3 regions of the Stutzerimonas sp. CXK-1 genome follow, and region 3 is predicted to be linked to each of the others. Evidence: predicted binding sites of a transcription regulator. Region 3 holds the regulator's gene; each other region holds the start of a gene.
The links. The regulator FliA, encoded in region 3, starts transcription of late flagellar genes. The targets are predictions, from matches to a motif close to CTAAAGTTTNNNNNNNNNNNGCCGNTAA.
Positions count from the first base shown of each region.

Region 1 (2,263 bases), 1.4 Mb from region 3:
GTCGGCCCGGCTCTCGTCGAGCCGACGGGTCAGGTCACCGCCACCGCCGCCGATCTCGACCAGCGCGGCCGTGACCTGCCGAATCGGCCGTACCAGTCCGCGAGCCAGCAGCACGATCACGCCGAGAAAGGCCAGGCCAATGGCCGCGCCGATCAGGCTGGTGGTCCACAGGGTGCGCCGTGCCTCGCCGAAGATCTCGGCTTCCGGCACCTCGGCGACCAGTTGCCAGCCGAGGCCTTCGAGCGGCTTGGCCATGGCCAGAAAGGTCTCGCCGTCGCGCTCGAAGCGCACCACCCCGCCGCTACCGGACTGCAGTTGCCCGGCCGCCTCGGCGCCGGTCAGCTCGGTGAGCGCGGCGCGCCCGTTGCGCTCGCTCTGCGGATGGATCTTGACCTGTCCGTCGCTGCCGACGAGGTATACCTCGCCGCGCTCGCCAAAGCGGAAGTCGGCGATCAGCGCGGACATGCTGCTCAGGCTGTAGCCCAGCCCGGCGACGCCGAGCACACGCCCGCCGGCGCTGATGCGCTGATTGATGAACAGCGTCGGCTGGCGGGTCGCCTTGTCGATGTCCAGCTCCAGCCGGCGCTCCTGGCTGCCGTCGACCAGGCTGTAGAACCAGGCGTCGGCGGCTGCCGAGCGCGACAGCGTGCGACTGAGCCCCGCGTCGGAATAGTAGTGCCCGCTGTCGAGCACGGCGATGGAGGTGGCCAGTGCGTTCTGCTGCGCCTTGACGCCGTGCAGGTAGCGGGCAATGGCGGCGGCCTGCTGCGGGTCTTCGCCCTGGCCGAGCCAGTCATGCACCAGCGTGTTGCCGGCGATCGCCGCGGTCGCGGTGATCGGGCCGGCCAGGGTGCGTTCGATGTCATGCGCGATGGCGTTGATGTTGGCCGGCAACGCCTCGTCGAGCAGGTAGCGCTCGGCCAGCCGTTCGACGGCAGAGGCGTAGACCAGAATGACGATCAGCAGACTCGTCAGCAGGGCAGCGCCCATGCTGAGGATCAACTGCCACTGGATGCTGCGCTTGAAGAACGGCATGGAGGCAACCTCGTGCGGGTAATTTCGTACACATCATTTGGCCATCACTGTACACAATTTTCAGTACAGGCAAAGAGGCTTAGCGGCCTGCCGCCGCTGAACTTGATAGCGGAACCGCCGACCGACGCGGCGCCCGACGAGCGGCGGTGCGGTTGAGAGGCCGAAGAAGCGGGTGCTAGCATGCCGCGCAACGCCGCCTGGCCGGGCGGTGCCAGCCAAGCAGGTCCGCATGTCGAGTATTCGTGAGCGCAACAAAGAACTGATCCTGCGTGCCGCCAGCGAAGAATTCGCCGAGAAGGGCTTCGCCGCCACCAAGACGAGCGATATCGCGGCCCGCGCCGGGCTACCCAAGCCCAACGTCTACTACTACTTCAAGTCCAAGGAAAACCTCTACCGCGAGGTGCTGGAAAGCATCGTCGAGCCGCTGCTCGAAGCATCCGCGCCGTTCAACGAGCCCGGCGAGCCGGGCGATGTGCTGCGCGCCTACATCCGCACGAAAATCCGCATCTCGCGCGACCACGCCTACGCATCGAAGGTCTTCGCCAGCGAGATCATGCACGGGGCGCCGCATCTGTCGCCGGAACGGGTGGCCCAGCTCAACGCCCAGGCGGCGCACAATATCGCCTGCATCCAGCGCTGGATCGATGCCGGGCTGATGGCCAGGGTCGACCCCAACCACCTGCTGTTCAGCATCTGGGCGGCCACCCAGACCTACGCCGACTTCGACTGGCAGATTTCCACCGTGACCGGCAAGGCGGCGCTCGAAGACAGCGACTACGAGGCGGCGGCCGAAACCATCATCCGCCTGGTGCTCAAGGGCTGCGAAGTCACCGAGCGCACCTAGCTGGCCGCGCCCAGCGGCGCCGGGCGGCCGAGCAGATAACCCTGGGCCTTTTTCACGCCGAGCGTGCGCAGCACGGCCAGCTCCTCCTCGGTTTCCACCCCTTCGGCAACCACCTTGCTGCCGGTTTCCGCGGCGAAGCGGATCAGCGCGGCCGCCAGCGCCCGGCAGTTGCTGTCGCCGTCCAGGTTATTGATCAGGCTGCCGTCGAGCTTGATGACGTCCGGCCGCAGCCTGAGGATGTGGCGGAAACTCGCATAGCCGGCACCGGCATCGTCGACCGCCAGCCGCAGGCCGCGCTCGCGCAGCGGGCGCAGTTCATCCTCGACCCGCTCGTAGTCGCAGATGCAGGCGTGCTCGGTGATCTCCAGCATCAGCCGCGCCAGC
Region 1 is NZ_CM173217.1:1,124,945-1,127,207, reverse strand. It holds gene AC0KXH_RS05340 (methyl-accepting chemotaxis protein) at 1-1,035, opposite strand, end outside; gene AC0KXH_RS05335 (TetR/AcrR family transcriptional regulator) at 1,265-1,879, shown strand; gene AC0KXH_RS05330 (sensor domain-containing phosphodiesterase) at 1,876-2,263, opposite strand, start outside.
Region 1: the regulator FliA is predicted to act here: its motif matches at 1,115-1,142, upstream of AC0KXH_RS05340 (methyl-accepting chemotaxis protein).

Region 2 (2,263 bases), 850 kb from region 3:
ACGTGCTCGGCGAGCTGCTCGACTTCGGCGGCGGTAGCGGTGACGTCTTCGGCCAGCAGACCGATCGACTCGACCGTCCTGAGTACCTGCTCGCGGCCGTGCTGGGCCGTCGCGTCCGATTCGCGCGAGGCCTCGGACGTGGCAACGGCATTGCGGGCCACCTCATCCACAGCGGTCGTCATCTCGTTGACCGCGGTTGCCGCCTGCTGGATCTCGTCATTCTGCTGGTGCATGCCGCGCGTCGAGTCCTCGGTGACGGCGTTGAGCTCCTCCGCCGCCGAGGCGAGCTGGTTCGACGAATCGGCGATACGCTGGATGGTGTCGCGCAGGCTGTCCTGCATGCTCGCCAGCGCCGTCAACAGGCGTGCCGGCTCGTCACGGCCCACGATGCTGATCGAGTGCGTGAGGTCACCGCTGGCCACGACCTCGGCGACGCGCACCGCCTCGTTGAGCGGCTGCACGATGCTACGTGTCAGCAGGATCGCCAGGGCAACGGTCAGTATGGCCGCAAGCAGCAAGGCGACGACTACGCCATTGAAGGCATGCGAGGCCGTGTCGTCGGACAGGCGTGCCGCCTCGAGCGCTTTCCCCCGGGAGAACTCGATGAGTTCGCGAACCGCCTTGGACGCGGCATCGGCATGCTGATTGAGCTCGCCGCGCGTCAGTGCCCGCGCACCTTCCTGATCGCCTTGCAGCGCCAGTTCGACGATCTGCGTCTGATAACGCTCGTAGTCGGCCATGGCCTGATCGAAACCGGTGATGATCTTCCGGCCTTCAGGTGTCCGGATCAGCGGTTCGGCTTTCTCACGGGCGCTGCGAAACGCCTGTTTAACGGCATCGATCGCCGTTACCGCCGTCTGTTGCTGTGCTTGCGTGTCGGCTACCAGCAAGCGCAGGGTGGCCGCGCGGATGCGCAAGAATTCCTGGTTCAGCTCACTGAGCTGAATGATGGCGGGAAGCCAGTGTTCATTGACCTCCTGCGACTCGCGCTGCATGGTCGACATCTGCTGAAGCGAGAAACCGCCGAGCAGAAAGACCAGCAGCGCCACAACACCGAAGCCGATGCCCGCCCGAAGCGCAATGCTGAGTTGTCTAAGCATGGATATATACCCCCTGAGGTAAAGGCTGCGTCCTGCCATGGCTATCGCCAGGAACCCGCAAAACTTTACGACGAACGGTAAAAAACCACTCCATGCAAAGGGTTTTTACGAGGGCGGTGTTTTGACGCACCACCCTCGGCGCGTCAAATACTGAAACGCGCGACCAACCCGTTCAGCTCGACGGCCAGGCGAGCCAGCTCCTGACTGGCAGCGCTGGTTTGATTCGCCCCCGCAGCCGACTGCATCGACAGATCGCGGATATTGACCAGGTTGCGATCGACCTCGCGGGCAACCTGTGCCTGTTCCTCCGAGGCGCTGGCGATCACCAGATTGCGCTCGCTGATCTGGCTGATCGCGCTGGCGATCTCCTCCAGCGCCTCACCGGCCCCCTGCGCCAGGTCGAGCGTCGAGCGGGCGCGCTGGTTGCTCGTCTGCATCGCCTGGACCGCCTTGTCGGTACCCTGGTGCACGGCACCGATCATCTGCTCGATTTCCTGCGTGGATTGCTGCGTGCGGTGCGCCAGTGCCCGCACCTCGTCCGCCACCACGGCGAAACCGCGCCCGGCATCGCCCGCCCGGGCCGCTTCGATGGCCGCGTTGAGTGCAAGCAGGTTGGTCTGCTCGGCGATCGAACGGATCACATCCAGCACCTTGCTGATATCGCGCACCTGGCCGGCCAACTGCTCGACCTCGCTGGCGGTGGACGTCACATCCGAGGCCAACAGGCTGATCGACTCGACCGTGCGAATGACCTGCTGGCGGCCCCGCTGGGTGGTCGCATCCGACTCACGCGACGCCTCGGAGGTGGCCACGGCATTGCTGGCCACCTCGTCGACCGCGGTGGTCATCTCGTTGACCGCCGTCGCGGCCTGCTCGATTTCGTGGTTCTGCTGGTGCAGGCCGCGTGTCGAGTCCTCGGTCACCACGTTGAGTTCTTCGGCGGCCGAAGCCAGCTGATTGGACGAGTCGGCAATGCGCTGCACGGTTTCGCGCAGGCTGCCCTGCATGCTCTTGAGCGCCGCGAGCAAACGAGCCGGCTCATCCTTGCCGTCGATCTCGATCGGCCGGCGCAGATCACCAGCGGCCACGCTTTCGGCGACTTCGACCGCCTGGCTCAACGGCTGCACGATGCTGCGCGTGAAGGCCCAGGCCAGCAACCAGGT
Region 2 is NZ_CM173217.1:1,718,984-1,721,246, reverse strand. It holds gene AC0KXH_RS08170 (methyl-accepting chemotaxis protein) at 1-1,100, opposite strand, end outside; gene AC0KXH_RS08165 (methyl-accepting chemotaxis protein) at 1,244-2,263, opposite strand, start outside.
Region 2: the regulator FliA is predicted to act here: its motif matches at 1,142-1,169, upstream of AC0KXH_RS08170 (methyl-accepting chemotaxis protein).

Region 3 (2,263 bases):
TGACCTGTCCGGTCAGATCCTGGAAGTCCTGGGCAAGCATGATTTCGCTCAGGTTCTGCGACAACAGGCTGCCGTCGTTCATGCTGCGCTTGAGGTACTGGTCGATGCGCTTGACCAGGCTGCGGAACTGGTCGGCGTCCATTTCGCGGCGCATGAAGCGCTGCCAGTCCGCCGTCAGGCTCTGGGCCTCGTAGCTCACGTAGTTGACCAGCGGCGCGGACTCCTCCACCAGGTCCATGGTGCGATTGGCGGCCTTCTCGGTCATTTCCACGACATAGGAGAGCCGGTCGGTGGCATCGGTGATCGGTGACGGATCGCCGCCAGTGGCACAGGTATCCATCTCGAGCTTGACGATGGCGTTGTGCAGCTCGCGGGTGAGCTTGCCGACTTCCTGATAAAGGCTGTGGTTGCGCGCCTGGCTGAGCTCATTGAACATCTGCGTCGCTTCGTCGAAACGACCCTGCTGCAGGCTTTCAATCAACTTGGGGGCGTTGGCCTTCAGAGTCGCTTCGAACTCTGCCAGGCTTTGATCTGCTTGCGTCATAGTGCCCTCGCGGCGTTGCTGCTTCAGCCGTTGACGCGCTCGAAGATCTTCTCGATCTTTTCCTTGAGCACCTGGGCGGTGAAGGGCTTGACCACATAGCCGTTGACCCCGGCCTGGGCCGCTTCGATGATCTGATCGCGCTTGGCTTCAGCGGTGACCATCAGTACCGGCAGATGCTTGAGGCGCTCATCGGCACGCACCTGGCGCAGCAGGTCGATGCCGCTCATGCCGGGCATGTTCCAGTCAGTCACCAGAAAATCGAAACTGCCGCTCTTGAGCATCGGCAAGGCCGTGGTGCCGTCGTCGGCCTCGGCCGTATTGGTGAACCCCAGATCACGCAAGAGGTTCTTGATGATGCGTCTCATCGTCGAGAAGTCATCGACGATGAGGATTTTCATGTTCTTGTCCAAGTCGACCTCCGTAATTCCAAAATCTCGGCAACCGAGCACGTCTCGCAGCAATACAGTCGATCAGGCGGCACGCCACTCGCCAAGGCGCGCCCGCAGACGCGCGGCACACTGGCTATGCAGCTGGCTTACGCGCGATTCGCTGACGCCCAGCACTTGACCGATTTCTTTCAAATTCAGCTCTTCGTCGTAATACAGCGACAGCACCAGCTTTTCCCGCTCGGGCAGATTGGCGATGGCATCGGCCAGGGCCTGCTGAAAACGCTCGTCTTCGAGGTCGCGGAAGGGTTCCGGGTGCGCGCTGCCGGCATCCTCGTTCAGTTCGCCGTGCTCGCCTTCCTGCAGCAGATCGTCGAAGCTGAAAAGCCGGCTGCCAAGCGTATCGCCCAGAATCCCGTAGTACTCGTCGAGGCTCAACTTAAGTTCGGCCGCAACCTCGTGATCTTTAGCGTCACGCCCGGTTCTGGCTTCGATGCCGCGGATCGCCTCGCTGACCATGCGCGAGTTGCGGTGCACCGAACGGGGCGCCCAGTCGCCCTTGCGCACCTCGTCGAGCATGGTGCCGCGGATGCGGATGCCGGCGTAGGTTTCAAAGCTGGCGCCCTTGCCCGAGTCGTATTTCTTTGCCGCTTCCAGCAGCCCGATCATCCCTGCCTGGATGAGGTCGTCGACCTGCACGCTCGCCGGAAGGCGGGCCAGCAGGTGGTAGGCGATGCGCTTGACCAGCGGGGCGTACTGATCGATCAGGCGATATTGCGCATCCTTTTCGTGTGCCTTGCTGTAATACATAGCGGATCCGGCAGTTTTCATTCGTGGTTCCCGGCAGTGCCTGGATTGATCAGTCGCTCGACGAAGAACTCCAGGTGCCCACGCGGGGTGGCAGGCAATGGCCAGGTATCGACCTTCTGCGCAATGGCCTTGAACGCCAGCGAGGACTTCGCCCGAGGATAGGCATCGTAGACGGCGCGCTGCTTCTGCACGGCCTTGCGCACCGACTCATCGTAGGGAATCGCGCCGACATATTGCAGCGCGACATCGAGAAATCGCTCGGTGACCTTGGTCAGCTTGGCGAACAGGTTGCGGCCTTCCTGCGGCGCGTGGGCCATGTTGGCCAGCACACGGAAGCGGCTGATGCCGTAGTCGCGATTGAGCAGCTTGATCAGCGCATAGGCGTCGGTGATGGACGTCGGCTCATCGGTGACCACCAACAAGACTTCCTGGGCGGCACGCACGAAGCTCACCACGGCATCGCCGATACCGGCGGCGGTGTCGATGATCAGCACATCGAGCTCATCGCCCAGCTCGCTGAAGG
Region 3 is NZ_CM173217.1:2,573,675-2,575,937, forward strand. It holds gene AC0KXH_RS12040 (protein phosphatase CheZ) at 1-544, opposite strand, end outside; gene AC0KXH_RS12045 (chemotaxis response regulator CheY) at 568-942, opposite strand; gene fliA (RNA polymerase sigma factor FliA) at 1,015-1,740, opposite strand; gene fleN (flagellar synthesis regulator FleN) at 1,758-2,263, opposite strand, start outside.